Regions from separate parts of the Arthrobacter sp. EM1 genome, predicted to be linked through region 2. Evidence: riboswitches for the same ligand, from Rfam matches in the RefSeq annotation. Region 2 holds a riboswitch; each other region holds the start of a gene.

Region 1 (10,447 bases), 1.8 Mb from region 2:
CTTCTCCGTCTCCATAACGGTCAGCGCACTGGTGGGGTATCGCGTGGCGGCATCCATGTAGGCATCGTGGCTCGAGTCCCGGGACGCGAGGTGCATCGCGAGGTCCTGCACTCCGGGCATGTGCGAGATCACCATCAGGGTGGTAACGGTATCCGGGACGTGGTTGATGACTGTCAGCATCCGCGACGCCGAGGCGGCGTAAAGTCCGTGCTCAAGTTTCGGCGTCGGTGCCTTGTCGCCTAATTCGCTGCAAACCCAAGTGCAGGTCTGCCGCGTGCGCAGGGCGCTGGAGCAAAGAATAAAGTCCGGGACCACACCATGTTTCAGCAGCCACTTACCGGCCTGCGGAGCATCACGGTGACCGCGCTCTTCCAGCGGCCGGTCATGGTCCGCTACGCCGCCGGGCCAATCCGCCTTGGCATGGCGCATGATCACCAGCCGTTTGATGTGATGCGCGCTCATGGATCAATCCTAGTGCGGGGTATCACCCGGTCCGCTCAATCCGGAAACGCAAAAGCGCCCGCCCCGGTTCAAAGGACGGACGCTTTCGCGTGGGGCGTGTGGGCCCAACGCTAGATCGAGTACTCCGGTGCGGCCCAGACCACAACTTCCGGGTGCTCATAGAACCGGTAACCCTGGCCGCGGACCGTCCGCACCGTGTTGGCGAGGCGGCCGAGCTTGGAGCGCAGGCGGCGGATGTGGACGTCGATGGTCCGCTCGTTGGGCACTTCTTCGGCATTGCGCCACAGGCCCTCCAGCAATTCATCACGGCCTACGGTACGGGTGCCGTTCTCAACGAGGTAGTTGAGCAGCTCGAACTCCTTGAACGTAAGGTTCAGGGATTCGCCGTCGAGTGCCACTTCACGGCGGGCAAGGTCGATCAGCACACCGGACGGGCGCGGATCCTGCGGCTGCTGCAGGCGGGCGCTCTCGGACCGCTGGCGGGAGCCCACTGTGGGGTCGCCGAAGGTGGAACGGACGACGTCGAGGGCGGAGCCCGGCGCGCTGGCCGGTGCGACGGCGACGGCGGCGTAGCTTTCGGCACCGGATACCAGCGACTGGGCGTAGGCCCGGATTTCCTGGGCCAGCTTGGCAATGGAGGTGCCGGCAGCCGCTGCTGTCTCCTCATCGATACCCATGTAGAGCACAAAACCCCGGGCGACGTTGTCAACCGGGACGGGGCGGAGGGGGCTGCCGCCGGCAGGGGCAATCACGGGCGTCGGCGCAGTGGCCGGTGCCGGCGGAACAGCCCGGAGCTGTCCATAGGAGTTGGGGTTGTAGCCCTGGGGTGCAAAACCCGGAGTGGGGAAGCTGTTTCCGGAGCCGGCGGGCGCGAAGGATGCCCTGTCGCCGAAGCCTTGGCGAATACCGGAGGTCTGGCCGGCTTTGCCGGCGTTACGGACGGAGATGTGGACGTATCCGGATGCAACTGACATGGATTGCTTACCTCAATGTGAATGGCCGTCATCGCGGCTCGAATGCTACTTTTCCCCGCAATGAATACTGGGGAGGGGCGCCCGACACTGGGCTGGGGCGAATGCCTAGAAACCTTTGGGGTGTAAAGGTTAGGCGTGCATTCGACAACAGCGCTTCCCTGCGTCAGCGGGTGCGCTGATCCAGGAAACTGCGGCTGCAGGTGCTGTTGAGTTCTTGTTCACAATTGAAGTGTGCAACGTAACAATGAAAACTTGCAAGTAACAAAGGCTCCTGGATTCCACATTCTGAGACGAATATCCACAATGTGGCGCGGATCACGCTTCGGCCAAGAGGGCGAGTCGAGCAACAGATTTTACGATCAGTAAGCAAATGCCGCCTTTTGCGAATCCTATTCGGCAAATCGAGACAACGAGCATGCATAATTCTTTGCTGGCGAGTTGAGTGACTACTGGGCCGCCACTCCACGCGGGGCTGCCGTCCCACCTGGTGGTCATCCTGCTGCCGGGAAGCGCCCGGACCCGGGATCACGCAGCTTGGCGACCGCCCAGCGGCTTATCTTGGCGACCGCATCAGCAGGACGCTGCCGTGGGCAGTCTCCTCTCCAGCTCGCTAGGGTGGGATTCACAGGTGCCGCACAGGATCACCAAAGGCGTAGCTAACCGGCAGATCGGAGAGTTGTCCCATGGCCACCTCGCACTCCATGACCAACAACCTCCCGCAGCTGAGCCATCCGGACGGCTCCCCCATCCGCGCCCTGGTAGTGGACGATGAACCGAGCCTCTCCGAGCTGATGAGCATGGGCCTGCGAATGGCGGGCTGGTCGGTGGCTGTCGCCGCCGACGGACCGGAGGCCATGAAGCTCGCCCGGGAATTCCGGCCCGACGTCCTGGTGCTCGACGTGATGCTGCCCGGGTTCGACGGCGTCGAGCTCCTCGGCAGGATCCGGGCCTTCGCGCCGGAGCTACCGGCCTTGTTCCTGACGGCAAAGGACGACGTCCAGGACCGCATCACCGGGCTGGCTGCCGGCGGCGACGACTACGTGACTAAGCCGTTCAGCATGGAGGAAGTGTTGCTCCGCCTGCACCGGCTGGTCCAGCGGTCCGGGGTGGCAGCAATGGATACGGCCGAACTCGTCGTCGGGGACCTTGTCTTGAACATCGACACACGGGAAGTGCGGCGCGCAGGTGACGAGCTCCACCTCACGGCCACCCAGTTCGAGCTGCTGCGCTACCTCATGGAGAACCCGAAACGGGTCGTCAGCAAAGCCCAAATCCTGGACCGTGTCTGGGACTACGACTTTGGCGGGCAGGCCAACATCGTGGAGCTCTACATCTCCTACCTCCGCAAAAAGGTCGACGCCGTCCACCCGCCAATGATCCACACGGTCCGCGGCGCCGGCTATGTCCTGAAGCCGGCGGACTGAATCGTGCCTGTCCGTTCCGGCAGGGCCGGCCCCGCCGGACCCGTGTGGCACACCCCTTCCAGCTGGCACCTGCGCACCCGGCTTGTTCTGGTTGCCATGGCCCTTCTGGTGGCGATCTGCGGTGCTGTCGGCCTAGTCAGTTACGCCTCGATGGATTCCTTCCTGACCAGGCAGCTCGACACACAACTCGCGCAAGCCGCGGACCGTGCCCGCGAGTTTGGCCGCACCGGCGGCCGCGCCGACCCCCTTGAGGCCCGGGGCCAGGGAATCGGGACCCTTAACGCCAGGATCGTGGCCGGCTCGGTACGCGGCGCCGGTTTCCTCGCCGAAGACGCCACCCGAAAGTCCCTGACCAGGGAGGACAACGCAGCTCTCCTGTCGCTCCCTGCGAGCAGCGAGCCGGTCAACCGATCTCTTTCCGCCGGGGCCTACCGGCTGGTAGCCTTCACGGCCCCGGACGGCGGCGTGATCGTGACCGGGCTGCCGCTCACCGAGAAATTGAACACGCTGGCCTCTTTGGTTTGGACTATGGTGCTTGTCTCTGCGGGCGGCCTTGTTGTCATTGGCCTCGCCGGCACGGCGTTGATTCGCCGCACCATGAAGCCGCTCGATCAGCTCTCCGAGGTGGCCACGAAAGTGTCCCGCCTCCCCCTCGACGCCGGAGAAGTCGGACTTGCCATGCGGGTGCCCGCATCCGCAGCACATCCCGGCACCGAGGTGGGCAGTGTTGGCCACGCCCTGAACCTGATGCTGGACAATGTATCCAACGCACTCGAAGCCCGGCAGAAGAGCGAAATGAAGGTCCGCCAGTTTGTCGCAGACGCCTCGCACGAGCTGCGCACACCCCTGACGGCGATCCGCGGGTACACCGAACTGATGCGGATGACCGAACACTTCACCCCAGACGGCGAGAAGTCCCTGGCCCGGGTGCAGAGCCAGTCCGAGCGGATGACCACCCTGGTGGAGGATCTGCTCCTGCTTGCCCGGCTGGACGAGGGCCGGCCGCTCCGCCTCAGCGACGTGGACCTCACCCAGCTGGCCATCGAGACGGTGAGCGACGAAAAAGTGATGGCACCGGACCGGGTATGGCACTTGGAGCTCCCAGCGGAGCCGGTGGTGGTCCGCGGCGACACGACCCAGCTCCACCAGGTTCTGGCCAACCTGCTCTCCAACGCACGCAAGCACACTGGAACCGGCACCACCGTGGTGACAGCTGTGCAGCGGGCTCCCGACGGCACCGCCGTGATGACCGTAACGGACAACGGCCCCGGGATCGCCCCGGAGTTCGTGGACCGGGTCTTTTCGAGGTTTACGCGCGCGGATGCGTCGCGCAGGAATCCTGCAACCGGTACAACGCCGGTATCCGGCCGGCCGCGCCCGCTCGTGCCGCTGCGCGCACACCGGCTGCCGTCCGCACCGGGTGCGGACTCACCCCTCGCCGCCGCGGCTGCCGGCCCGGCCCGAACTGCCGCGTCGTCTGAGGGCACCAGCGGGCTGGGATTGTCAATTGTGCAGTCGATTGTCGAAGCCCATGGCGGCACTGTCAGCGTAACGTCGGTGCCGGGCCGGACCGAGTTCACCGTTCGGCTGCCGGACGCTCCGGCCGAGGACCGGACACCCCGCCGCTCCAGCTAATCCGCGAAGCAATCCGCCGCGCCGAACCCGCCGCTCCTGTTATCGAAATGTGACATTGGCGTTCCGGTCCTGTACCGTTTTTAGCGTGCGGTCATCACTCGGACCGCATATCCGGATGCACGCCAAACTCTGCCGCCTCCCGGATTCCGCTGGATTAGGCAGAGGCGGGGGACCCAGAGTTCCCGGGCATTTCTGCACATTGCGCCCTTGGGGTGAAGCCGTCACGTGAGATTCCGTGCGGCCGGGTGACCTCATCCGAACCCGACAGCTAACTCCGCAGGCGTTGAGAGGCGACCATGACTGAATTCACGGTACAAACACGCCCTGAGGGCGATGTAAAGAGGCGCTCCAAGCCGTCGCGACACCGCGCCGAGCCCGCCAAACCGGCGTCGGCCCTGTCCCGGTTCACCACCGGCCTGGGCTCCACCGGCCGCCGGGCGGCAGTTGTCGCAGCGGCGTGTGCAGTGCTCGTGGGAGCCGGCGCCGCCGGCCAAGCGTCGGAGACAGCCACCCGCAACGCCAGCAGCGCCAGCAGCGCCACAAAATCGGCAGTCAGCGCGGATCCGCTGCAGCACCTCGACTTTGAACGCGTCCTGGTGGCGAACCAGACCGTCAGCCCGCCGGCCGATACCCCGGCCCCGGTCGCCGAGGTTAAGCCTGCCGAGTTACCGGCCCCCGCCGCCGCACCGGCGCCGGAGCCCGCGCCGGTTCCTGTTGCCGTTGACGATCCCGCCGGAGCGCAGGCTTATGCGGCCAGCCAACTGGGTGCCCACGGCTGGGACGCCGGCCAGATGCAGTGCCTGGTCAAACTCTGGACCAAGGAGTCTGACTGGAAGACTACTGCCACCAACCCGAGCAGCGGCGCCTACGGCGTGGTTCAGTCCCTCCCGGCCGAGAAGATGGCCAGCGCAGGCGCCGACTACCTCACGAATTACCGGACGCAGATCAACTGGGGACTGAACTACGTCCAGGAACGCTACGGCTCACCGTGCGGGGCGCTGAACTTCCACTACGCGAACAACTGGTACTGAGCTGCGGCGGAGGCACCGGCCCTTCGAAACGGGGCCACGGTTTCACAGCCGGAAAGAGATGATGCTGCGGCCGGCGTCGTCGACCCCGACCTCGCACAAGACGGCTGAGTAATCGGCGATGCGCAGCACGCCGTCGGGCAGTTCGCCGGGGTTCGGGCCTACCGCCACCGTCCGCATCCCGGCAGCCAGGCCGGCGGCGATGCCGGCCGGCGCGTCCTCGAAAACCACAGCGTCCGCCGGGTCCACTCCGAGCAGTTCGGCCGCGCGCAGGTAGCCTTCCGGGTGTGGCTTACCGCGGCCGACGAGATCTGCTGTCACGGCGGTGGCGGGCAAGGCAAGACCGGCGGCGGCCATCCGAATGTCTGCCAGCAGCCGGTCCGCCGATGTCACCAGGGCGACGGCGTCCGCCGGCAGCAGGCGCAGCAACCCGGCAGCGCCCGGCAATGCCACGATGCCGGCAGTCCTGGCGCGTTCCATGGCACCCAGTTCCGCGGTGAGGGCCGCGACGTCGGCTCCCGCCGGCGCGAAGCGCCGCACCGTGTCCGCTGCCTGAACGCCATGGGAGGTGCGCAGGATCTCGGCAAGGTCCAGACCATAGCGGGCAGCAAACTCCCCCCAGACCTGTTCCACCGCTGCGGTGGAATCAACGAGAGTCCCGTCCATGTCAAAAAGCACCGCCCGGACGGTGAAGGCGGTCGGAAGCGCGGTGCCGGTAACTGAAGTCATCGTCCCATCTTGCCGCGTACCAACCGGATGTTCCGGATCCCTTGGCTGTCCGGAGCCGGTTGACCGTGCCGTGAGCTGTTGCACCGCCCACTTGTTGCCGTCGGGATCGGCAAAGTAGAGGAAATGTCCCCAGTCCTGGACATCGACGCCGCTGCCGTCCACGCCGTTGTCCTTGAGCTGCTTGTGGGCGGCCTGAATGTCGCTGACCACGAGTTGCAGGGTCGGTGCCGTACCCGGCGGTGCATCGCTGGGGCCCTCACCGAACGCGATCGAGCAGCCCGAGCCCGGCATCGGATACGGGAACTAAAATGAGTTCGAGTTTCCAGTCCATGGGCTCAGGCCAGTCCCGTGTTGAGTTTCCCGGCAGGCCGGGCCCCCACTGGTGGGAAGGTCCGCCGCGCCGGTGTTGCTGCCGGGCGCTGGCTCAGCCGGCCACACCGTAGAGACGGTCGCCGGCGTCGCCCAGACCCGGGACGATATAGGACTTCTCGTTGAGCTTCTCGTCGATCGAAGCAAGCACGATCGTGACGTTGGCGTCAGCCAGCTCTTCTTCCAGCTTCGCCAGGCCTTCCGGCGCGGCCAGCAGGCAGATGCAGGTGACATCGGAGGCGCCGCGCTTGAAGAGGAACTTGATGGCCTCGCGCAACGTCCCGCCGGTGGCAAGCATGGGGTCCAGGACGAAGATCTGCCGGTCCGTGAGGTCCTCGGGGAGGCGCTCGGCGTACGTGATGATGTCCAGGGTTTCTTCGTCGCGGGCCATGCCCAGGAAACCGACCTCAGCGGTGGGGACCAGCTTGGTCATGCCCTCGAGCATGCCGAGGCCGGCTCGCAGGATGGGGACAACCAACGGAGTCGGTTTGGTGAAGGCGGTGCCAACTGTGGTGCTGACCGGCGTCTCGATGGTCACCGGTTGGGTGCGGACATCGCGGGTGGCCTCATACGCCAGGAGCGTGACGAGCTCCTCGGTGAGCTGGCGGAAGACCGGGGACGGGGTGTTTTTGTCCCGCAGAACGGTGAGTTTATGGGCGACCAGCGGGTGGTCCACAACGAAAGTGCGCATGGGTCAAAACTATCACCCGGCGGATGGGGTCCTGCCCGTGGGACCGGGGGCGCCGGCGTCGCGCTCCTCACCCGCAGTGCTGCCGCCGGTGGCGTCGGCGTTAAGGTGGACCTCGTTGTCAAACGTCGGGGCTGGACCGGCCTGTTCGCGGTGCCGCAGGACGTGGAAGAGCCGGTGGGCCAGGATCACTATCCCGACCCATGCCAGGCCCAGAATCCAGCCGAAGATTACATCGGTCATCCAGTGGTGGCCCAGATAGACCCGGCTCATTCCCATCGCGAAGATGAAGACCGCGCCGGCCGCTATCAGGCCCACCCGGGCGATGGTGCGTGTGATCTGCAGGCATGCGAGGTACACCACCAGGCCGATCACCACAGTGGTATTGAGCGTGTGGCCGCTGGGGAACGACGGCGATGACTCATAAGGCGGCACGGCGTCGGTGTGGTCCGGGCGGGTCCGGCCGATCAGTTTCTTGCCGATGGCGGTTGCCGTCACAGAGACCGCGGCGGCGCCTCCGATCAGGATCAGCGGCCGCCAGGTCCGGCTGGCCCAGATGAGCGCCGCCGTAAGCAGGCTGGCCAGGATGGGCATCCCGATCCCGCCGCCGATATTGGTGAATCCCGTGACGAACGAGTCGAGGGCGGGACTGCGCAACTGTTCCATCATCCCGAGGGTGGGCTTGTCCAGGTTGGCCAGGCCGGCGTCGTCCACCACGTTGTCGTAGACCTCGGCGCTTAGCAGGGCCAGGACCAGCACCACCACACCGCCGATCAGCATCGTGGCCCACAGCGCCGCGTAGGGCACCACCCATTTACCCCAACGGCGGGTCAACCAGCGCTCTGTCCCGGTCTTCACGGTTTCTCCCGAATGTCGTGCCGGGCAGCCGGGCTGCACAGCTTGCTTACTGTCGAAACTATCATTGAGCCATGACTTCCCCGCACCCCCGCCATGCCGATTGGATGGGCCTGGCCCTTGAGGACGCTCGTGCCGCACTGGCCACTGCGGACGTACCGATCGGCGCCGTTGTCATCGGTCCGGACGGTACGGTGCTCGGCCGCGGCCGCAATGAACGCGAGGCCCTCGGGGACCCGACGGCGCACGCCGAGATGGTAGCCATCCGGGCGGCTGCCGCGCGGCTGCAGGAGCCTGATTCGCGGGGCCGGAACGGCGGGGACGGCTGGCGTTTGGCGGACTGCACCCTGGTGGTGACCCTGGAGCCTTGCGCCATGTGTGCCGGGGCCGTGGTGTTGGCCCGGATTCCGCGCGTGGTATTCGGAGCGTGGGACGAGAAGGCCGGGGCCGCCGGCTCCGTCTTCGACATCCTCCGCGAGCGCCGGCTCAACCACTGGGTGGAAGTGTATGGCGGGATCAGGGAGTCCGAAAGTGCGGCGCTGCTGCGGGATTTTTTTGCCGGGCACCGCGGCAGCTAAGCCCGGCCGGGTCCTCTTCACCGCTTCCGCACACTAGCTGGAGCCGGTTGCGGCTGCCGCCAGGCCGTCGATGCGCTTTTGCCGGGTGGCCGGCGAGTCGAGGCTGAAGGCGCGAAAGTCGCCCAAGTCCGCACGGATCCACTCCTGAACTTCGGCGATCCGCCGGATCACGGCAGCCGTAGGCCGGTGGAACAGCCACGGCACGATCCGTTCCTTCCCGGGATCGTACTGCCAGAGTCCGATGATCCGGCCCCGGTCGAAAATCGGGTGATCCGGAAGGTCCGCCTGAAGGGCAAGCGAACCCCTTGTTATCAGGTGCCGGTCCTCCTCGGCCAGCATTTCCGCCGCGTTGCGCCGCAAGAGCGTCAGTGAGTCGGTTCCGGCGAGCAGCTGGATCTGCTCGCCGGCTGGCTCCTCGAAGGCCGCTAGGCGCCCGACGTCCGCGGGCAGCATCCACAGCGCCTCGCCGGCGGCAGTGGCTACTTCCGCCGCGCCCGCTGCCGCAAGCGCCGCCTTGCTCTGGGCCACTGTAAAAGCCGTGAACCATTGTGACTGCTTGAACGTGGCCCCTCCGGTCCAGCCGAGGTAGCGACGGATCAGTTCGGTGCGGGCTTCGTCATCGTCGATCTGGCCCGGCGGCAAATTCCACAGGTCATAGGCGTAGCGCTGCTGGTCCAGTCGTCCGTTGGCCGGAACCCGGCGAATCCGCCCCTGCGACTGCAGGATTCCCAGGGCCGTGGGCAGCGTGGTGGCGGCGCCCTTCTTTTTGCCTTCCTCGCCGAGGTTCCGCACCGAATCGCCCAACTCCTCCTTGAGCTGCCGGGGGTCCATCGGGGCTGCTGCCTCGGCCAGGGTATGGAGCACCTGCTCCTCCAGCAGTGTGATTTCGCCGCGGTCCACGCCGAGCCTGCCGAGCACCTTGACCGCGGAGTCGGCCGCATCCCGGCCGAGCCGCAGCGCCCACGCAAAGTCGTCCCGGCCCATAACGTAGGTGCAGCCGCGCGCAGCCGGGAGTTCCAGGATCCGGCGCGCCAGGACATCGGCGTCCGCCTGTTCGCGGCGGATTCCAGCCCGGGCAAAGAGTGCGAGGTAGGGGTTGGCGCCACCCACGGAGCGGGCCCATCCGGCCCGGGCGAACACCTGCTCCGCGGTACAGCCGGTCAACGAGCCGTCCAGTCCCTGCTTGTGCCAGGCCCACGCGCGCAGCCGCTCCCGGGTGAGGGTCCCGGCCGGCGGCGTGTTCGCCGGAGGTGGCTGCGTAGAAAGTGGCTGCGAAGTAAGTGGCTCGGGGGTCATGGGGTCATTGTCCCCCTGCCGATGCGGCAGGGGAATCTTCCACGGCAGGCATTTTCCGGCGGTCCGGCCGTCGGCGGCCCGGCCGGACGCTCCGGTTTCAGCATTTCACCCGGACCGGCCCCTGGCATCCCAGCCGGGCCGACCGTTCCCCTCAAGAAACCTGAAGATGTACAACATCCCCGGTAAAACCCCCTCGCCGGGGTTGACAAGGAGCAGGCTGCCAGACAGTGTCAAGCATGGTTATTCCATTTATTGGATAAAACAAGGGAGATCCATGAAAAAGAAGGCTCGCGCCGCTTTGGCCCTCATAACGGCCTGCGGTTTGGCATCGATCGGGGTTGTAGCCTCTTCGGCCCCCGCCAGTGCCGCCAACTTGGGGCACTGCTCATCATTGACCCTCGACAGGGTC
Region 2 (10,447 bases):
TCGAACTCACTGCGGCGGAACCAGATCCATGCGGCCCATGCGGAATTGCTGAGCATGGGCGGTGGCCTCATGTCGCTGATGGTGGGCGACTTCAACTACCCGTTTTTCACGAAGTACCTCACGGAGGAAATGAAGGATGCCGGCTACGACCTGACCCTCAGCGACCGGCGCACCTACACGCGCTACAAGGTGTTCAAGGGACACTTTGATTTCGCCACCTCGCAGGGCCTCAATATCGAAAGCGTGGAAACCCTCCCCCGGGGCGCCTCAGACCACCTCCCCATCCTTATCTCGGCGGAGTACGGCCAGGACGCCACCGGCACCTCCTCGTCCCCAGCTGCGTAGGCAGTTGCACCGTGCGGGGAGCTTGGGTGCCCAAAGCCCCGCCCGGGCTCCTGACGGTGCGCAACTATAAGCGAATCTGGCTGAAATCGGATCTGATGGCCGGCGCGGCCCTCAGTGCCTTCCTCATCCCCACCGGAATGGCGTACGCCCAGGCCGCCGGGCTGCCGGCAGTCACAGGCCTCTACGCCTCGATCATCCCGCTGCTCGTCTACGCCGTCTTCGGACCGTCCAGGGTCTTGATTATCGGACCGGATTCCAGCCTGGCCCCGATGATCGCCGCAGCCCTCCTGCCGCTCGCCGGCGAGGATCCGGACCACGCCGTAGCCCTGGCCGGTCTCCTGGCGCTGATGATCGGCGGGCTGCTCCTGGCGGGCAGGATCCTCAGGCTCGGTTTTGTCACCAACCTGCTGTCCAAACCCATCCGCGTTGGCTACCTTAACGGAATCGCCGTGGCGATTATGCTCAGCCAGTTGCCTAAACTGCTCGGCTTCCCGTCCCCCGGCGGCTCGCTTGTTGGCATCGCAACGGGCACCTTCACGGAAGTGGCACGGGGCGCCGTTCAACCCCTCGCGTTTTTGTTCGGCGCGGGCACCATCGCCGTCATCGTGGTGTGCCGTGTTCTGCCCTGGAAGCTCCCCGGCGTGCTGATCGCCGTCGTGGCGGCCACCTTGCTGACCGCGGCACTGAACCTGGCGCCGGCGCTCCCCACCGTCGGAGCCCTGCCCCGCGGCTTGCCGCTCCCGGCCCTCGGCGGAGTCAGCTTCGCTGACGTGCTGGCCTTGGTCGGCCCGGCGGCAGGCATCGCGCTGATTGCCTTTGCCGATACCTCGGTGCTCTCCAAAAGCCTGGCCGCCCGGAGCGGAGCGCACGTCAGCGGGAACCAGGAAATGGGTGCCCTCGGCATGGCGAATCTGGCCAGCGGCCTCTTCGGCGGATTCCCAATCAGCGGCAGCACCTCGCGGACGCCCATCGCCCTCGAAGCCGGCGCCAAGAGTCCGTTGGGCGGAGTCTTTGCCGCCGTTCTCGTGGCGCTGTTTATGGTCCTGGCGCCCGGCGTCACATCGTACCTGCCCGCACCCGTGCTGGCAGGTGTGGTTGTGGTCGCCGCGGCGTCGATCTTCGACGTCCGAACGCTGCTGCGGTTGCTCAAGATGAGCCGGACCGAGGCCGCACTGCTGGTTGCCACGTTCCTGGGCGTCGCCTTTGTGGGGGTGCTGGAGGGGATTGTTGTCGCCATCGGCCTGTCCCTGATCGCCTTTGTCCTGCGCGCACTGGACCCCTACCGAACCGAACTGGGCAGCGTGCCGGACGTTCCCGGCTACCACGACCTGAGCCGGCATCCCGAGGGCCACCGGGTCCCCGGCCTGGTCATCGTCCGCTTCGATGCGCCGCTGTTCTTCGCCAATGGGGCCGTCTTCACCGATCACATCAGGATGCTCGTCGCCGGCACGACCCACCCCGTGCACTGGGTGATTGTCGCGTCGGAGGCCATCACAGGCCTGGACACCACAGCACTGGATGACCTTGTGGCGCTCGACGACGAGCTCGCGAGGGGCGGGATCAGCCTGGTCTTCGCCGAGATGAAGGGTCCCATCAAGGACCGGCTGATCCGGTTTGGGGCCAGCAGCCGGTTTGGCCCGGAACACTTCTACCCCACCGTCTCCAACGCGGTGCGAAGCTACAAGGCAGCCTTCGGCCTAGAGTAGGGCAGGGCCTCAGTCCTGCAACGTGATCACGTCGATCGTGCCGTCCGGCCTGACCGTCACGAGTACACGGCGTCCGCTCACGCCCTGGAGTTCACCGACCTGCCCGATGGCGTGGGTGCGGGCCCGCCGTCATGGTGCCTTTAGGCCCCACCCCGCCCTGACCTGCTGTTTCGCCGTCGGATTCCCTTGAGGATAAGCCAGCCGGCGACGGCAGCCAAGGCAGCGTAGGCGGCAACGTTGAAAAAGCGGGAGTACTCGTCAATGAGCCGGTACTGCGCCCCGAGCAGTGCCCCCAGCCCGATTAGCAGCGCGTTCCAGATTCCGCTCCCCGCAACCGTGAACGCGCTGAAGGTGCCGAGGTGCATCCGCCCGGCGCCGGCAGGCAACGAGATCAGGCTTCGAACGCCCGGCAGCAGCCTGCCGAAAAAAACCGCGGACTTTCCATGACGGCTGAACCAGTCTGCGGCTTTTTCACAGTCTTCCCGGTCCATCAGCGGGACCCTCGACAACCACCGAATGGACCGCTCCAGCCCCAGCCGCGCCCCCAGCCAATACAGCAGCAAGGAGCCAAGGTAGGCACCCAGGGTACTGGTGCCCAGCACGAGAGCCATGTTTATGCTCCCCTGCCGCGTGAGGAACCCCGCCAGCGGAAGGATGACCTCGCTGGGAATGGGCGGGAAGACCGTCTCCGCCAGGGTAAAGAGTCCCACACCCCATTCACCAAGGGCGTCAACTGCGCGCGCGGCTAGACCGGCCAGGCCACCCACCCCGTCGACGCCATCGACAGCAGGCACTACGCTCGGGAAATGGGAATCGTTCGGAAAATACGTGCTGTCCTCGCTCTCGTGTTGATCGGACTGGCGGGGACCGGTCCGGCGGCACAGGCCGTTACCGCTTCCGACATCGTTGTGGAGGACAAGGCGGGCGTACTTGACCAAAAAACCCTCCTGCCTGCAATCCGGCAGATTGATTTCTACCAGCCCACCAAGGTGGCCGTCTACACCTACAGTGGTGCGGCGTCGGATAACCTCAACGAGGAAGTCCTGCGCTTCGCCCGGTCCGAACATCCGGAATGGATCAGCGAGGACGGGCAAAAATGGGCGAACGGGCTCTATATCTTCGCCCTGGACCCGGTGGGCCGGCATGTTGGCACGTACATGGGCGAGGACCGGAAGGTCTCGCTGGATCAGCGCGAGGACATCCAGAACGCTACCAAGGAGCTCTTTCGCGATGCCCAGTGGACAACCGGCACCATCGCCGGCATCCAGCGCGGCGCCGAACTGATCAACCAGCCCTGGTACCGGTCCACAGCCTTCCTCGTCGCGGCCTGGGGTGCCGCGGCTGCCGCCGTGGCCGGCGCCGCGACCTGGCTGATCGTGCGGTGGCGGACCAGGCTCAGCAGCCGCAAGGAACAGGCTCGCGGCGACGCGAGCTACGCCAGCGTCAGCATGGACCTCCAGGTCACCGAACTGAACGCCGGCACCATCCCGGAAGCGTCCCGCTACGGCAGTACAGTGCTGGAAAAGCACCGGACCTTTATGGCGAAGTACCGCACGGCCACCGGTCTCTCCAACCAGGTCCATTCCTTGTCCGCCAGGGACCTCAGCCGCCGGCCGAACCTGAAACTGATCCGCAGCTACGCCGACGCCGCCGCCGAATTGGATGCCCTCGACGACGTTATCGCCGACACCAATGCCCTGCTCAATCGTGGCTCCGTGTGGGCGCCTGCCTGGGACCGGCAGCTCGCTCCGTTCCGCGCCGACCTCGCGGCAATTGAACAGATGCTCAGCAAGCGCAACGCCGGGGGCAACACGGCGACCGCAGCGGCCCTGCGTTCGTTCCGGGACACAAGCCACCGCGATATCGAAAGGTGGACGGCGGAACTCGCGGACGGAACCATCAGCCCTGAGACGGCCCTGGACCGGCTGCGGGACGCACGCACCCAGCTCTCCGAGCTGCTCAGGGACCACGCGGATACCGTCATCGCCGGCTACGCCAAAAACGAAAAGGAAGCCAACCTGATGCGCAAGGAAATGGAAAGCGCCCAGGCCGGCAGCAAAGCCAAGTACGGGCGTACCTACGAGCCCAGCATCCTTGGCACCGTGTACCCGGCCTACTACTTCTTCTCCGTTCCCACTTTCAACTCCGGTTTCAACACCGGTGTCAGCAGCGTCGGAAGCGCCCGCGGCGGCGGCGGCACCACCGGCTACGGCGCAAGCGGCGGAAGCTTCTCCGGGTCCGGCAGTTCATCCAGCTTCTAACGGTTCGGCCGGAATTGACCCTACCGGAGAGCCGAACTGCGGCGTACGCTCGAACTCCCGGGGTGCCGGGCAGCGAAGGAGTGATGCAATGCACAAAGTCATTCTGATGTTTCAGGTATCCCTGGACGGATTCATCGAGGGGCCGGGGCAGGACCTGAGCTGGCATCGGGTCGATGAAGAACTGCACCAACATTTTAACGAAGAGCTCCGCGGCATGGGAGCGTTTCTAGACGGCCGCGTGACGTACGAGATGATGGCCGAGTACTGGCCCACGGCCGCCCAGGACCCGTCCAGCACGGCCCCGGAGATCGAGTTCGCCGGGATCTGGCGGGACATGCCCAAGGTCGTCTACTCCAGGACCTTGTCGAAGGCCGGCTGGAATACGCAGGTGGTGCGCGAGGTCGTTCCCGGGGACGTGAGGCGGCTCAGGGAACACTCGGATGGCGACCTTGCGCTGGGCGGTGCAGAGCTCGCGGCGGCCTTCAGGCGGCTGGGGCTGATCGATGAGTACCGGATCTATGTGCACCCGGTCCTGCTTGGCCGGGGCAAGCCTTTGTTTCAGGCGGCCGATGACATCACGGCGCTCCGACTGCTGGAGAGCCGTACGTTCGGCAGCGGGGTGGTGTTGCTGCGGTATTCCCCGGAGCCTGCCTCCGGGCAGACCGAAGGCCGGTGATCCGCTGCCCCCAAGGCAACCGATCGACCGGCCTTCAGTACAGTGCCTGCGGTTGTGCTAGCCGGCGCGGACGAACGTTATGGGCCCCGTGGCGGTCAGCCAGGACAGCGGGTGGGCCATGGTGGCGTTGACACCGTTCATGCCGCCGCTGATGGCCTGGCCGTTGCCGGCGTAGATGGCAACGTGGCCGGACTGGACAATGATGTCTCCGGGCTGGGGGTCGCCGACTACCTTCCCGTAGTTCATAAAGCCCATCGGACCAATGTCACCAACCGGGATGCCGGCAGCGTTCAGGGCCTTCTCGACCATCGCGGTGCAGTCCTGCGTGATGCCGACCTGGCCGTACGCCACGGCCAGAAGGGTGGCATTGACCCCGCCGGCAGCCGGGGCAGCAACAGGAGCCGCTGCCGGCGCAGGTGCAGCCTGGACGTTGACAGTAGCCTTCGCGGCGGCAGGGGCGGCAGGGGCGGCAGGGGCGGCAGGGGCGGCCGCACGGGCCGGTGCTGCGGGGGCCGCCGGGGCCGCGACGGGCTGGGGTGCCTCGACCACTGGCGCCGGGGCAGTCTCAACGACGGGGCGTTCGAAGGTGATCTGTACAGCCGAGTCCGCCATAACCGGGGCGGCGACCGCGCCCTTGACATCGACGGAACTCGCGGGTGCGGAGTCGCGCTGGGCTGGCACGTCCGCTGCATTGGCGGCCATCGCGCCGCTGAAAACCATTCCGGAAGCGGCGGCGAAGACTGCGGCCTGACGGCCGATGGTGCGGCGGGTACTGCGAAGATCGTCGCGGTTGGGCGCGTGAGTGTTGCTGAAAGTCATTAGTTGAGCCTCTCCCAATGCCTGCGGGGTGAGCTGTCGGATTCGGATGGGAGGCACCCGGCCGCACGCGGACCCGATCATGTCGGGCCGTGCGGCTTCACCCCAAGACCCCTGGAGAACAGCGGGCCAAAAGTGGTTTCCCCGTCTCTGCCGGACGTTGCTGCGAGTTATCCCCGCGCCGCGGCAGAGTTAGGCAATCGGCTGGGGAGAGCCCGTCTCGGAGACAACAGGCACCTAACAAAGATAACGGAATGATCACAACATGTCACGTTGCGGTAACGGCGGACCGGGCTGCGGGGGCCCGCCGGCCCTTCCCGCACGCGGTCACAGGCATAGGATGTTGCCAACACCGTCCCCCGAAGCAGAGGCCCGAAAATGACCACTCCCCACGCCGCCCGGCCCGCTGTGGCAATCTGCCAGCTCAGTAACCAGCCGTTGGCGGACTTCAGTGTCAACACCGAACTGCTGGTCCTGGAAAACGGGGAAGTCCACGTTTCGACGTGGGACGCCGAGCCACGCGACGGCGGCTTCGATGTCCGCGTCCTGAATGACCGTGTGGATACCCTCGGCTTTATGGTGATCACGGATTGGGAGTTCTTCGACGAAAAGGCCTACGCCGTTGTGGAGCGCCGACCGGGCCACTCAGGGTAGCTTGCCGGCCGGGACGTCCGGGTCAGAACTCCAGCTCCGGCCGGTGCCGTTCCATCTCGGCGAGCATCAGGGCCACCGCGACGTCGGTGACCGCACTCTCGCCGTCCTGACCCGACTCCGCTCGGGGTGGCCGCGCCAGCGCCGATCGGGCGTGACGCACGAACCGGGGCCAGTCCCCTGCGCCGGTGCGGAGTGCGCGCAGCGGTGACAGCAGGGCCGCGCGGCGCAGCCAGCCGTCGGGATCCCGAATCCAACGGTCCAGGACACTGTCGGCGCGTACCCTGCCGACGACGTCGAGCCCGGCGATCAGGGGACCAACGACGTCGATGGCCAGCGGATCAACCAAGGCGCCCAGCCGGGCACTCCGCACAAATCCCTCGATCCGGGTCAGGTCCGTATTGGTCAGCACGCCCACTTTTGACTGCAGCAGCACAACGGCGGCGAGGCGGCGTTCAAAGACCGGCACGTCCCACAGCTCGGAGCCCAGGGCGGTGATGTCATCATGGGTCAGTCCTGGATGGCGGCGGAGGGTGTCACGGACGGTTCCGCGGACGGCTCCGACCGATGCACCGTAGTACCGGTGATTGCTGCCGTGCCTGGCCTCAGCGTCCTCGGCTCGGCTCCACGAGGACTCGCGCTGGAGGGCCGCGTCAATAGCATCACCCGCATAGCTCATGGGGATATTCTCCCGCAGACCCTGGGCTGTTGATGATCCGGACCGCCAGGGCGAGCCAACGGGCCCCGCTGCTCAGGACTCCTTGGGCCGGACAACGAGCACAGGGCAGGGCGCGTGATTGATGATCTGTGTTGCCACCGATCCCAGGTGCAGCCCGGGGAATCCGCCGTGACCACGGGCCCCCACGATAACGAGGTCGGCAGCCTTGGCGGCGTCGAGCAATGCAGACGCCGCCGAATCGCCGTGAACGACTTCTCCACTGGCTGCCACGCCCTGGCTTTCAGCAGTCTCCAGGGCAGCAGCCTGCAACGTCTCGGCTGCGCGTCGGGGGGAGTCCTCTGCCACAACTTCGCCGGCGGCCGTTTCCAAAAGTGCCGGGTACCAGGCGAGCGGGGGCTTGCTCCAGGCGGTGATGAGGCGAATCCGGCCATTGCGGCGCTTTGCCTCATCCACGGCCCAGTTCAGTGCACTGTCCGAGTTCTCTGAGCCGTCAAAACCAACCACAATGACAAACGGGCCTGTACTGGTCATGTCTTTTCCATTCTCTAGATTCAGTGGGCGAGGTGGGCGAGTCGGTCGTGGCGGGAGCGAAAGCCGGTGCCAGTGGCCTAGACCTCGACGGCGGGTTTCGGCCCCTTCGCAAAGGCTGCCTGGCCCACGTGCTGGAGGCAATCGGCAAGGGTGCTGACCAGCCGCGCCCCAAGGGTGACGGGCGGGTCCCAGCGGGTATCGACAATGCGGTCGAAGTCCTTGTCGCCGAGGGATTCCAGGAACTGCACGGTCTGCTTGTGAACCGCTTCATAGTATTCCGCCAGGAGCTCCGGGGAGGCTTTCACCGCGTCGACCTGGTCCGAAGTATGGCGGTATCCGGTGTCTTTGGCAGCCAAGGGCAGATCAAAACGATCCGCAAACCCCTCCGCAATCCAGACCTGTTCCAGTCCTGCCGCAGCGGCGAGTTGCGCGTCCTCCACCCGGCTGAGATGCCAGATCAGCCAAGCCATCGAGTTTCCGGTGCCCGCTGGCCGACGGAGGAGGGCCGTACCGTCACACCCGTCAAGGGTGTCTGCCACGGTTTCACGGAGCCGGCCGAAGGCGTCCAGCAGCAGTTCGTTGGGTTTCATCGAGTCCCCTCATCGAGTAGCGTCGCTCCGCCCCATGCTTGCACGGAGAACACTCCCCCGGATAGGGCCGAATCGATCCTAAGTCCGGCCTGATCTTCGATCCTGCGTCCCGCCTTCAGCACACGCCTTCAGCACACCGCCTTCAGCACACGCCGTCAGCACACCTCCGCCGTGCGAACGTATTCAGGAGAGCAGCGCCTGCACCGTCACGTAGCTTGCGACCAGCAGAACCAGGACGCCGAAACTTCGCTTCAGGACTTTGTCCGGGATCCTGGTCCCGAGCCTGCCGGCAAGGAGGGACGTGACCATGGCCGCGCCGGCGAAGGCGGACGTCACGGCCCAGTCGATCTGCAGGTCCCCGAGGTGTGCAGCAAAGCCGGCCACCGAGTTGATCACGATGATCACCAGTGAGGTGCCAACGGTCACAGCCATCGGCAGGCCCAGGACAAGGGTCAGGGCGGGGACGATCAGGAAGCCGCCCCCCACTCCGAGGAGACCGGTCAGGAACCCCACGACGGCACCGGTGGCGATTGCCTTGGGCAGGCAGCTGCGCCAGTTGACGCCTCCGCCGGGCAAGGCGCAGGAACCGCCGGACGCCTTGGACGGAAGCATCATCCGGATCCCGGCGAGGACCATAATGGCGGCGAAGGCGAGCAGCAAAACCTTCGGGTCGAGGAGCCGGTTAACGAAAGCACCAAGATACGCGGTAGCCGTGCCGGCTGCGCCGATGATAAGAGCCAGCCGCCAGTTCACACCGCCCCGCAGCCGGGGCAACACCGCGACGGCGGAGGATGCTCCGACCACAACCAGCGACGTCGGGATTGCCGCACTCAGCGGCAGCCCCACCCCGTAGACGAGGGCGGGGACGGCCAGGATGGACCCGCCGCCGCCAACCAAGCCCAGCAGGCCGCCGACGATCAGTCCGAACGCCGCCGCGGTGATGATCACGCCTTGATGCCCAGGTTCTGCAGCGCCTGGTGTGCGGTGGGCTCATTGACCGAACGGTTCCAGGGCATCTTGGAAAGCATCTGGCCCATGGCGCAGCTGTTGGTCGCAGCCGAGAACGTCAGCCCGGCGCCAATGCCGCCGGCGAGCAGGCCCAGTTTCGGCGAGAGGAACCTGCTGCCCACCACACTGGCCAAGACCAGGGATCCGGCTGTCATCCGGACCTGGCGTTCCATGGCCCAGGTGCTTTTGCCCTTGACTACGTTGCCGCCGGCGGCAGCGAAGGCAGGAACCCCGCCGGCCAGCACGCTGGCGCTGCCCAGGCCAACGGCGTCGAGGTACTTTCGGGCCTGTTCGGCCCGGCTTCCGGACTGGCACACCAGGACCACGCGGGTGCCCATCTTGGTGGCAAACTCTTCAGTATGTTCACTGAGCATGGGCAGCGGAACATGGTAAGAGCCCTTGATATGCAAGGAATCAAACTCGGCGCCGCTGCGAACATCGATCACCATCAGGTCATCGTGGTTGTCCTCCCAGTCCTTCAGGGTGGACGCGTCAATGGTCTGCGGCGCGGGGCGGGCTGAGGCGGTGTTGGGTGCGATAGTCATAATCTCTTTCGGTCTGGCTTGGGCGGTTCCGGCGGTTGGGCGCGGAAGCGGAGGGTGGCCTGGCAGCTCAAAACTGGGAACGATGCCCCGGCACACCCGTAAGGGGTCAGCCTGTGGGGAGTCCGGCCGCGGTCCAGTCCAGCATCCCGCCGGTCATTGTGAAGGAAGTAAAGCCGGCCGCTGCCAACTGCTCGGCGGCGGCTTCGCTACGCCGGCCACTGCGGCAGACGGCAACCACACGGCGGGATTTGTCCAACTCCCCCAGCCGGGCCGGCAATTCACCCAGTGGGATGTGCTTGGCTCCGGCGATCATGCCGGATGCAACTTCATCGGCCTCGCGAACATCCACAATCTGGATGTCGCTGTCCTTCTGGAGGTGGTCGCTAAGCTGCTGGGAGGTCATGTCCATGGGGTTGCACCTTTCGGGATGCTGGTACGGCTACGTGGCGAATCCGGCCCTATACAACATACCCCTCGGGGTATGTGGTTTCAAATTTCAGGCCCGGGTCCGGGCCGATCCCCTCGGCATCGACGTCCCGGGAGGCGCCGGCACCTCAGGCCAGGCGCAGGAACAATCCTCGTATTTCCTCAAGTGTGAGTTGCTGGCCCGCCGCGCCGTCGGGAGTTGTTGCCTCAGGT
Region 3 (10,447 bases), 1.6 Mb from region 2:
GACGGGAACGAACTGGCCCGCGGCCACCTTTTCCCGGATCCGCCCAAACAGTTCCGGATACAGCTCTTTGATCCAGGCGAGTTGCTGGGCCGACGAGCAGGAGAACACAAACCCTGGATCCTCGTCCATAAGTGCCACCACGTTGGCGAAGGTGCGGGCGCATTTGCGGATGGTTTCCCGGACCGGCCAGAGCCAGGCGGAGTCGATGTGCGCGTGTCCGGTCGCCAGAAGCCGGTGGGCCGAGGCATAGGCAGGCCGGGCAAGGACGTCGGCCACGGCCGCGCGCCCGGCCGCCGCTGTGCCCGGCACGTCGTCGGGATCCATCACGTCCAGCATCCGTTCGAACGCACGCAGGATTTCGTGCCGGCGGGGCAGTTCCATCGGCAGTTCGTGCATCAGGCCCCTGAGGGTCCAGATGTCCTGCTGCAGCTCCCAGACGGTCTGGTTGAGTTCTGCGATGACGATCCTGCCGAGCCGGTACTGCGGTTCGCTGCCCGAGGTCGCCTTGTCCCCGTAAGGGGTCGCCGCGAACGTCCACCCCTGCGAGAGATCAGGGTTCGCGGCCGCTTCGACATAGAAGTCGATGGCCATGCCACTGCCCAAAAGCTTCAGCGGAATGTACTGGTTCCGCGGGGAGATGGCCTTGACGATGGTTCCGTCCGGCCGCCAGGCGATTCCCTCACACTGGAAGCCGGGAAGATCGCCGTTGAAGCCCAGATCCACAAGTACTTCCACCGAGGTGTCACCTGCCGTGCCCCAGGCATCGGGAACGTCCCCCTGCAGCCGCAGCCACTTGGTGCTCCAGGGCTTGCCCCAGGCCGCTCCGGGCTCCTGCGGCGTGAACCGCTGCCGGAGCGCCTCCAGGGCCGGGACGGGTTCGCCCGGGACGTCCCAGCTGCTGAGGTTAAGCGGCACGCTGCGCGGATGGACCGCCGGTGCTATCCGTTCGCGGACAAATCGGTCCAGACGGACTTCCGTGAGGCGGCGGTCGTCGTGCAATGTGTTCCTCTTTGAGCTGGCATGGAGGACGCCAAAATGCGTCCATTCGATGGATAAAATCTACGCCGCCGTGAGCCTCAAACCAAGCGGCCGCCGGCGCAGATTAGCCTCCCGTGTGTGCGTGTCCGTCCTCGCGGGCGGGCATACCCACCCGGTGGGCGCCCGAGTAGACGTTGAGCGAGGTGCGGCGGCTGAATCCGACAAGCGTTATGCCGCTGTTCTCGGCCAGTTCGACGGCCAGGCTCGACGGCGCGCTGACTGCTGCGAGGACGGGGATACCGGCGAGGGCGGCTTTTTGCACCAGTTCGAACGATGCCCGCCCGGAAACCTGCAGCACGGTCCCCCGCAGCGGCAGCAGTCCCTCCCGGAGGGCCCAGCCGACCACCTTGTCCACGGCGTTGTGGCGTCCCACGTCCTCACGCAGGCACAGGAGCTCTGCCGAGCCGTCCTCGGCGGTCCGGAACAGTCCGGCGGCGTGCACCCCGCCGGTGACGTCGAAGACGGCTTGGGCTTCCCGCAACTGATCCGGAAGTCCCGCAAGAGTAGCGACGGGAACCACCAGGGGGTCCTCGGCGGGGCTGAAATGTGAGGACTTGTGCACGGCCTCAATGGAGTCCGTGCCGCAAATGCCGCAGGAACTGGAGGTGTAGACGTTCCGTCCGGTGGCCGGGCGGACGACGTCGGGTCTCAGCTGGGCCTCCACAACGTTGAAGGTCTGGACGCCGTTTTCATCCTCCCCGGCACAAAACCGCAGCGAAACCAGCTGCTCATGGTTCCAGATGACCCCTTCGGAGACGAGGAAACCCGCCACGAGGTCAAAGTCGTTGCCCGGCGTCCGCATGGTGACGGAAAAGGACAGGCTGTCGATCCGGATCTCCAGCGGCTCTTCGACGGCGAGCACGTCTTCACGGTGACGGACCGGAAATTCGAGGGCCTGGGGGGATCCGTCCAGGACATATTTGTGCACCTTGCGGCGTTGCGTAACGCGGCCCATCAGGTCTTCCTAACCAACATAGTTCCATCATGGCAAGCGCCGGGCCGGGAGGCCAGCGCGTCTTCAACACCGGGCGTCAACCCAGCAGTTCACTCCAGTCCACGGGCCCGCCGGTGCCCACCGGCTTCCTGGCAGGCCGCCTGGGCGCAGGCTTGTCCTTCGCCGCGGCGGGGTCCGGCAGGGGTGCACCCCAGGGCAGCGCGAAGGCAGGAACGGTTTCCCCCAGCTGTGCGCCGTGCGGCGGGACCACCAGCACGCCGTCGGCGGCGGCCAGTCCGCGCATCATTCCCGGGCCGGTGTGCTGCGCCGGTGATGCCATGCCGTAGAGCAGCCGGAACGGCATCAGCCGGGTCCGGCCGGGGTCCGCTTCGAGGGTGGCGCCGCAGGGCACTGCCGTGACGGGCGGAACCGGCCGGTGCCCCAGCGCTGCCAGGAGCGGAGCGCCGATGGTTGATAGTGCCATCATGGCCGCCAGCGGGTTGCCCGGCAGCCCGATGATGAACCTGCCATCCGGCAGCTCGGCCAGCACGGCCGGATGTCCGGGTCGCATGGCGATCCCGTCGATCAGCAGGCGGCCGCCCAGCTCGGCCACCGAACGGCGCAGGTGGTCGGTCGCTGACATGCCGGTGCCGCCCGTGGTGATGACGACGTCGGCGGGCAGCAGCTCAGCGCCTGAGGACTCGTGGTGCAGCCCGGCAGCAGCCCCCGGGCTGTCCTCCGGTGGGTCGGTGTCTTCGAGTGCGCTGAGCCATTCGGTGTAGCTGTCGCCAATCTTCGTTTCGCCGGTACAGATCCCCCCGAGCATTTCCACCACGCCTGCCAGCTGGGGACCGAAGGTGTCGCGCACTTTCCCCGGCTCCGGAATCCCGGCTGCCAGCACCTCGGATCCGGTAAATACCAGCCGGACCACGGCTTGGCCCTGCACCGGGAGGCTGTCGTGGCCAGCCAGGGCGGCAAGGGCCAGGTGCGCAGGGTTGAGCAGGGTACCGCCCTTAATCAGCAGCGCGCCAGCGGCGGCTTCCTCCCCTGCTTTCCGGATGTGCTCGCCGTTTCGCGGCTCGCCGGGCTTCGCAGCTCCACCGAGCTTTAGGACCGGAAGCCCATCCTCGTCGGCAACAATGGTGCCGCTTTCGCTGCGCAGCACAGCCTTCGCCCCGGCCGGGATCAGCCCGCCGGTAACAATCGGGCTTGCTTGGTGCGGAGCCAGCCGCTGGCCTGGTTCGGCAAGGATCCACGGTCCGCTTCCATTGACGGACCAGCCATCCATGGCTGAGGACGCGTAATGCGGCATGTCCACGAGCGCTTCCACATCAGCGGCCAGGGTCCGCCCCAGAGCGGCACGGAGGGCCACGGGAGCGGCGGGGACGGGGGTTGCACAGGTGAAGGCGAGCTCCCGGGCTTCCTGCCAGGTGTGGGCCAAGTGCCGATGCGGCCTGGCTTCCGCCGCATCGGTCCTGACTGCTGGACGGTCCGCGGCCTCACCGGCCTCACCGGCGTCCACCCCGGCCAGGGGGCCGCTGAGCCCGGGCTCGGGCACTTCCCCCGCTCCAACTGCACTGCCCCTAAGGGGTGCAGTGGTCATGCGTCGGATGCTTCGTTGGCTGCGTAGTCCTTGGCGAGTTTGCGGGCCACGGCCATCGCAGCCTGCATCGAGACGGCATCCGTGGCCTGGCCGGAACCGGAGGCCAGGCCCGCGGCAAAGCCGGCGATGAAGGTCGTTAGGGGGGCCGCGGGGCGCACCACTGAGTGCGCCGCGACCCCTGCCAGGGACAGGACCTCGTTGATGTCAATTTCGACGCCGTCCAGTTCCAGGGCCTGGAGCAGGGCGCGGCACCACTCTTCCAGAGTTTCATCCTGGCTTTTCACCGTTTGCCTCCAAGTTTGAGTTCAGCCGGGGAGCCCCGGGCCGGATGCCGGGTTGTCGGCTGTCGCGGGTATGGCACCGGCCGGTTCGCTTACCCCTAACGCGGCGGCATCGCCCCACGTGTCCACATCATCGGTAGACCCCTGGGGGACGTTGACTTCCCGCACCTCCAGCCTAGCAAGAAGGGCGAACACGGACGCGTTTTCGAGCGCGCCGCGCTGCGAAGCCTCCGCGGCGCAACGTAAAAGCACAGTTGTGCCATATAGACCGACAAGCGGCTGCCGCCGACCCTCCGCCGAGACGGCCATCAGGCCATCACCAGGCGGTGCTTCCGCCGCTGCGTCCAGCAGCGCCTGGACGGCGGCACCTGCCCCGGGCATGTCAACGGCCAGGACAAGGGTGTACGGGGCCCGGGGCCGGGCGCCGCGGCTGCGTTCCAGCGCAGCCAGGCCTTCGGCGACGGCGGCGGCCGGTCCGGCAAAGGGCGGGTCCTCGCGGCAGCGCACCACACCTCGGGGCAGCGGTCCCGGGTCGGGCCCCACGACGGCTACAGCCACCGCGCCCCGCGCAGAACGCAGGGCACCCTCCAGGAGGGTGGCGCCGTCGTGGATCAGTCCGGACTTGGGGACACCTCCGAGCCGGGAGGACCGGCCCCCGGCGAGAATAACAGCATCGAATTCCACCGGCCCAGCCTAGCGCCCTCCAGGCCCGCCACCGAAGCCCACGACCGGGTCCGAGCCAACGCCGGCCGGATTCAGGCAGCGGATTCCGGCAGCAGGAAAGGGTCCCAGGCCGGTGTTGGTTTCTCCAGCTCTTTGATTTGCCAGATGGTGCCCCTCGGTGGTGCCGGGCTGAACCCGAGCTTCCAACCCATCTCCGCCGGGGTGTGGTCCCCTTTGGCGTTGTTGCACCGCAGGCAGGCAGCAACCAGGTTCTCCCAGGAATCCGCGCCGCCCCTTGATTTGGGCTGGACATGGTCGATGGTGTGCGCGGCTTTGCCGCAGTAGGCGCACCGGTGTCCGTCCCGGCGGAGCACACCGCGGCGGCTCACCGCCGTAGTGGTGTTGTACCGGGGCCTGATATACCGGTTCAGCAGTATCACTGACGGCCGGCCCAGCACATCCTGCGGCCCAACCACAGGTTCGCCGCCTTCCGCCACAACACTGGCCTTCCCGGTCAGCACAAGGACAAGCGCCCGGCGGAAGGTCACCACCGCCAGCGGCTCATATCCAGCATTAAGAACGAGAGTGCGCATCCGCATACCTCTTCACGGCCGCACCCGCCAGGGGCACGAGGGCCGGCTGCCCTGTGCATGGTCGGGCTATGGATCGACAAAACAAGAGTAAACACGGACATGGCAATTCGCCGAATCTTTTTTGCTCTCCCCTGCCCGTGTCGGCCGAAGTTCACGGATCGGCAACACAAAGGACCCCCGCCGTTTGGCGGGGGTCCTTTGTGTTGCTAAAGCTGCTGTCTTAGCCGCCGACGCGGATGAAGACCGGGCCGGAGCCGACGTTGACCGTCTGCAGGGAGGTGGTTCCACCGTTCCAGCCGCCGTGAACGGCCATGCCGTTGCCGACGTAGACGGCGATGTGGGCCATGCCGGCGCCACCGTTCTGGTAGTAGGCAAGATCGCCCGGCTGTGCCTCGGCGGCGCTCACCGTGCGGCCGAGGGACAGGTAACCTGCCGGCCAGCCGTGGTAGTTGATGCCTGCGGCAGCGAGCGCGTTCGTGGCCAGTGCGGTGCAGTCCTGGCTTACACCGAGCTGGGCATAAGCTGCAGCGGCGATCGTTGCGCCCATGCCGCTGGCGACGGCCGGCGCCTTGGAAACGGCTGCTACCGCGGTGCCGGTGGCGGCAGTTGCGGCAGCAGCGACCTGGGTACCGGCCGCTTTGGCAGCAGGCGTTTCCTGGACCTTCACAACGGGCTTCGGGGCCTCAACAACCGGAGCCGGGGTGGTGGTGACGGCCGGCTTCTCGAAGGAGATCGCGATAGTGGAAGCAGCCGAGATGGCAGCCGGGGTGCTCGACTGGACGTCGAGTGTGGAAGCGGAGGCGGATTCGCGCTGAACGTTGGCCTCAGCAGCGTTGGCTGCGATACCGCTGGTCAGGACGAGGCCGGAAGCAGCAGCGATGACTGCGGCCTGGCGACCCATGCCGCCGGCGTTGCCGCCGACAGCCTTGGCAATGACGGCCAGCGAGTTGGTCTTGGTGACCTCGGCGCGATGCCGTGCGTTTGCACGAGTAGTCATTAAGTTCTCTCTTTCGTGTTCCTGGTCCGCGCTTTTAGGCGCGGGCTGAGGACGCTCCGGCATCTTGGGGGTACGCCGGATCGCCCCGAAAATGGGTTACTTAGCGAAGGGTGTACTGCGAAGACGCGCCAAAAGCGGCAACCGTGTGGCCTGCGGTCCGGGCACCGGCAAGGCCGGCGCGATCATTGGATTCCAGCGGGCTCGAAAGAGCAGCGCAAGCGCGGTGAAGCGCGGAATTTTGGCGTGTATGCACGAAAGTAGCCTCTCCCAATGCCTGCGAGGTGAGCTGTCGGATTCGGATGGGAGTCACCCGGCCGCGCTGCTTCCTGGGAAGCTTTGCGACTTAACCCCAAGGCCTTCTTGCGAAGACCAAAATTGGTTCCCCCGCCCCTGCCAGACGATGTCATGCGAACGGACCTTGAGCGGTGGCAGAGCTAGGCAATCCACTCAAGAGCGCCAACTTCGAAAAAGTTGGCGTAGCTCAAACTTTACAGCAGTTGGACCCTAATGTCACATTCGGATCACGGCGTGTCCCCAGAATGCGAGAGTGTTCCCTCAACTTTTCAGAGCCATCCGGTCGGGTCGACGACTTCGCCGTTGACCATAACCTCGAAGTGGAGGTGGCAGCCGGTGGAGGCGCCGGTGGTACCGCTAAGAGCCACAACATCCCCGCGGGAGACCTGCTGGCCCACCTTCACGCTGGCGGAGGACAGGTGGTTGTAGGTGGTCTCCAGGCCGTTGCCGTGGTCGATCACCACGCGGTTACCACCGCCGTAGGGGTGCCAGCCGGTGAATGTCACGGTGCCGCTCGCGGCAGCGTGGACGACGGTGCCGCACTGCGCCGAGTAGTCCTGCCCGCGGTGGAACTCGCCCGAGCCTCCGGTGATGGGGCTGACGCGGTAGCCAAACGGCGACGCCGTGACCATCTGGTCCAGCGGCGCCCCAAGGCTGCCTGCGGAGGCCGCCCGGGTGATCGAGCCGGCGGACTGTGCACTGAGTAACTGCTTGAGCTTTCCGTCCGGATCGCCCTTGGTGGTTACGGCAGTGCGGCTGAAGTCGATCTTGGCCTCTGCTGCTGTCACATCCGGCTGCACGACTGCCGGGCTGGCTGCCGCGCCGGAGCCGGCGTCAGTGGCCAGAACAGGGCCAGTCGCGGGAACTGTGACGGTGAGGGCCAAGCCCGCAGCGGCCAGTGCAATACCCGCCTTTTGCCCTACACCGCTTGCGGCGGCAAAATCCGTTACTTGGCGGAAGGGGCTGCGGCGATCCCTGCGCGCGTCACGGTGCGCGTCGCGCGGACGCTCTGCCGTGATGGCAGCGGCGGGACGCGGCTCCGAGGCAGGGCCGCTCGCACGACGGCGGCCCTTGGCGGTCTGGGTGGTCAACAACGGTTCCTCTCTGGAGAGCCTGCGGAGTTAGCTGTCGGATTCGGGTCAGAGAGATCAACGACCCGGTCCGCCGTGGCAAGCAATCACGCACAGGGGCATCCGATGGATTCCGTGTTTGTGGGTACTTGCCGCTGACGGTCTTCACCCCAAGGCCGCTAAACAGCCAAAAGTGGTTCCCCCGCCCCTGCCAGGAGATGATTCTGCGACTGTTCCGCTGGCAGGGCTCGGCTTCGGATCAGATAACGCTTTGGTATCGGTACTAGTCTCCAACTATAGGCGATTAAGCCGTCCAGAGATAAATCCGTTATCAGCTTGTGGACAACTCTCGGATGGCCCCGGGCTGTCGCGGCAACCTCAGGAACCGATGGTTACAAAGACGTGGGCCGCGACCTCAGGCGGTAGTTCAAGGGCACCTTCGATGTCAGGAACGCGCACCGAAATGTACTCCCCCACGCGCTCCAGGGATACCAGGGCGCCGGGGCGGATGCCGCCTTCATCGAGCTGGACCAGCAGTTCCGGCTCCACTTGGATGGGCTCGGCCAGCCGGTTGACCCTGACACTGGAATCAGGACCATAGCCGGCCATGGCTTCGAGCAGATTCACGACGCCGTCAGGGTTGGGGTCGGCGGGCAGGCCGCCCAGTTCCGCCAGACCCGGGATCGGATTGCCATAGGGCGAGACGGTGGGATGGTTGAGAAGTTCGAAGATCCGCCGCTCCACCCGTTCGCTCATCACATGTTCCCAGCGGCAGGCCTCCTCATGGACGTAGGCCCAGTCGAGTCCGATGACGTCGGCCAGCAGCCGCTCGGCAAGCCGGTGCTTGCGCATGACTTCGATGGCGCGCTTCCGGCCAACCCCGGTCAGTTCAAGGTGGCGGTCTCCGGAGACAACCACAAGCCCGTCGCGTTCCATCCGGCCGACGGTCTGGGAAACAGTGGGACCGGAGTGGCGCAGCCGTTCGGCGATGCGGGCGCGAAGGGCGACGATGTTCTCTTCTTCAAGTTCCAGAATGGTCCGAAGATACATCTCGGTTGTATCGATCAGATCCGTCATTCAGCTCAGCTCCTCGAGCGCCGTCCTTGCGTGATTTCCACCGTACCGTGCGCTGCCGGCAACCTGGCGGGCTCCGCCGTACGTTCGCAGGCCAGCTTAGCCTAATTTGAGTTACTCCGGATAATCTCAATGACCGGACTGTGACGGTCCCTTTTGCCTCCCCCGCGGGACAGTCAGGCAGAATGAAACAACAGGCTCCGCCGCAGCCACCCTGCCGGGCCGTCACCCGAGCCACCCGTAGTACCAGCCGAAAATTGGAGCCACTGTGAGCGACACCAGCATCACGATTCCCGCAAACCTCCTTCCAAAGGACGGCCGGTTCGGCGCCGGGCCGTCCAAGGTCCGCCCGGAACAGATGGCGGCACTCGCCGCGGCGACAAAGCTGCTGGGCACGTCGCACCGCCAGGCGCCGGTCAAGAACCTGGTCGGGTCGGTCCGGAACGGGCTCAGCGCGTTCTTCCGCGCACCTGAGGGCTATGAGGTCATCCTGGGCGTCGGCGGATCAACCGCGTTCTGGGATATTGCCAGCTTCGGCCTGGTGGAGAACAAGGCACAGCACTTGTCCTTTGGCGAGTTTGGCTCCAAGTTCGCTGCCGCAACCAACAAGGCACCGTTCCTGGCCGATTCCGCCATCATCAAGTCGGAGCCGGGCACCCGTCCGCAAGCCCGGGCCGAAGCCGGCGTCGACGTTTACGCGTGGCCGCAGAATGAGACGTCCACCGGCGTCGCGGCTCCGGTGCGGCGCGTCGAAGGCGCCGATGAGGGTTCGCTCGTCCTGGTGGACGCAACGTCAGCTGCCGGCGGACTGGACGTCGACGTCGCGGAAGCGGATGTGTACTACTTCGCTCCGCAGAAGAACTTTGCTTCCGACGGCGGGCTTTGGCTTGGTTTGTTCTCCCCGGCCGCGCTGGAGCGTGCGGCCCGGATCAAGGCCGGCGGCCGCTGGATCCCGGACTTCCTGGACCTCCAAACCGCGGTTGAGAACTCCAGGCTGAACCAGACCTACAACACGCCGGCGCTGGCAACCCTCGTTACCCTCGACGCCCAGGTGCAGTGGCTCAATGCGAACGGCGGGCTGGACTTCGCCTCGGCACGGACCGCGGACTCAGCGGGACGGATCTACCGCTGGGCCGAGGCCTCGGCGTTCGCCACCCCGTTTGTGGCAAGGCCAGAGGACCGCTCCAACGTCATTGCGACGATCGACTTCGACGACTCGGTCGATGCAGCCGCGATCGCCGGTGCGCTGCGCGCCAACGGCATTGTGGACACCGAACCGTACCGGAAACTGGGCCGTAACCAACTGCGCATCGCCACTTTCGTGGCCATCGAGCCGGACGATGTCTCGGCTCTGCTGGAATGCATCGACTATGTGGTGGGCGAACTGAAAAAGTAGCACCCCGAACGCAGCGGCGCCGCAGCGTCAGTGTTCGACGGCGCCGCCCGGGTTTTGACCCCGGGCTGCGCCGCCTGCCGGCGGCCCGCTGCCGCCGGGTCCAGCTTCCCTCCGCGTGCCTGCGGAGACGACACGGAAGTGGTTCAGCCCCCGGGCCCGGCGGTCGAACCGGAGCCGCAGCCTTTTGGCCCGGACGATCCACAACAGTCCGATCAGGGCAGCGACCAGTCCGGACGCCGCCGCGATACTCAGGGCCCAGCGCGGACCGGCAATGTTCGCCACCCAGCCCACGAACGGCGCCCCGATCGGCGTGCCGCCCATAAAGATGGCCATATAGAGCGCCATCACCCGGCCGCGCATCACCGGGTCTGTCGTGGTCTGCACATAGCCATTGGCGCTTGTCATCATCGTGATGGCGAAGAGCCCGACCGGTACCAGTGCCACTCCGAACCAGAAGTAGCTGGGGGCCAGCGCGGCGACGCCGGAGGTCACGCCAAAAGCGCC

Evidence for each region. A riboswitch is a leader RNA that binds a small molecule or an ion and turns the genes downstream of it on or off. The one in region 2 is predicted to bind cyclic di-AMP.
Region 1: another riboswitch for cyclic di-AMP. It lies ahead of QI450_RS00970 (hypothetical protein); the one in region 2 lies ahead of QI450_RS09135 (hypothetical protein).
Region 3: another riboswitch for cyclic di-AMP. It lies ahead of QI450_RS01730 (NlpC/P60 family protein); the one in region 2 lies ahead of QI450_RS09135 (hypothetical protein).

What each region holds. Positions count from the first base shown of each region.
Region 1 is NZ_CP124836.1:194,267-204,713, reverse strand. Features, by position in the region: gene QI450_RS00990 (histidine phosphatase family protein) at 1-462, opposite strand, end outside; gene QI450_RS00985 (winged helix-turn-helix domain-containing protein) at 573-1,436, opposite strand; gene QI450_RS00980 (response regulator transcription factor) at 2,120-2,860, shown strand; gene QI450_RS00975 (HAMP domain-containing sensor histidine kinase) at 2,864-4,495, shown strand; cyclic di-AMP (ydaO/yuaA leader) riboswitch at 4,606-4,792, shown strand; gene QI450_RS00970 (hypothetical protein) at 4,792-5,526, shown strand; gene QI450_RS00965 (HAD-IA family hydrolase) at 5,569-6,252, opposite strand; partial or broken gene QI450_RS18070 (VOC family protein) at 6,325-6,583, opposite strand; gene upp (uracil phosphoribosyltransferase) at 6,677-7,312, opposite strand; gene QI450_RS00955 (phosphatase PAP2 family protein) at 7,325-8,089, opposite strand; gene QI450_RS00950 (nucleoside deaminase) at 8,239-8,742, shown strand; gene QI450_RS00945 (crosslink repair DNA glycosylase YcaQ family protein) at 8,776-10,038, opposite strand.
Region 2 is NZ_CP124836.1:1,991,776-2,002,222, forward strand. Features, by position in the region: gene QI450_RS09110 (endonuclease/exonuclease/phosphatase family protein) at 1-345, shown strand, start outside; gene QI450_RS09115 (SulP family inorganic anion transporter) at 372-2,051, shown strand; gene QI450_RS09120 (DedA family protein) at 2,192-2,845, opposite strand; gene QI450_RS09125 (DUF5129 domain-containing protein) at 2,858-4,312, shown strand; gene QI450_RS09130 (dihydrofolate reductase family protein) at 4,401-4,988, shown strand; gene QI450_RS09135 (hypothetical protein) at 5,046-5,807, opposite strand; cyclic di-AMP (ydaO/yuaA leader) riboswitch at 5,812-6,010, opposite strand; gene QI450_RS09140 (hypothetical protein) at 6,183-6,458, shown strand; gene QI450_RS09145 (DNA alkylation repair protein) at 6,481-7,134, opposite strand; gene QI450_RS09150 (universal stress protein) at 7,207-7,665, opposite strand; gene QI450_RS09155 (DinB family protein) at 7,743-8,255, opposite strand; gene QI450_RS09160 (sulfite exporter TauE/SafE family protein) at 8,439-9,203, opposite strand; gene QI450_RS09165 (rhodanese-like domain-containing protein) at 9,200-9,808, opposite strand; gene QI450_RS09170 (rhodanese-like domain-containing protein) at 9,915-10,217, opposite strand; gene QI450_RS09175 (metal-sensitive transcriptional regulator) at 10,363-10,447, opposite strand, start outside.
Region 3 is NZ_CP124836.1:360,418-370,864, reverse strand. Features, by position in the region: gene QI450_RS01760 (glycoside hydrolase family 38 C-terminal domain-containing protein) at 1-999, opposite strand, end outside; gene fdhD (formate dehydrogenase accessory sulfurtransferase FdhD) at 1,103-1,993, opposite strand; gene QI450_RS01750 (molybdopterin-binding protein) at 2,070-3,575, opposite strand; gene QI450_RS01745 (DUF6457 domain-containing protein) at 3,572-3,859, opposite strand; gene QI450_RS01740 (NTP transferase domain-containing protein) at 3,881-4,540, opposite strand; gene QI450_RS01735 (HNH endonuclease) at 4,612-5,112, opposite strand; gene QI450_RS01730 (NlpC/P60 family protein) at 5,333-6,109, opposite strand; cyclic di-AMP (ydaO/yuaA leader) riboswitch at 6,367-6,525, opposite strand; gene QI450_RS01725 (M23 family metallopeptidase) at 6,673-7,494, opposite strand; cyclic di-AMP (ydaO/yuaA leader) riboswitch at 7,499-7,737, opposite strand; gene QI450_RS01720 (metal-dependent transcriptional regulator) at 7,852-8,550, opposite strand; gene serC (phosphoserine transaminase) at 8,816-9,943, shown strand; gene QI450_RS01710 (MFS transporter) at 9,971-10,447, opposite strand, start outside.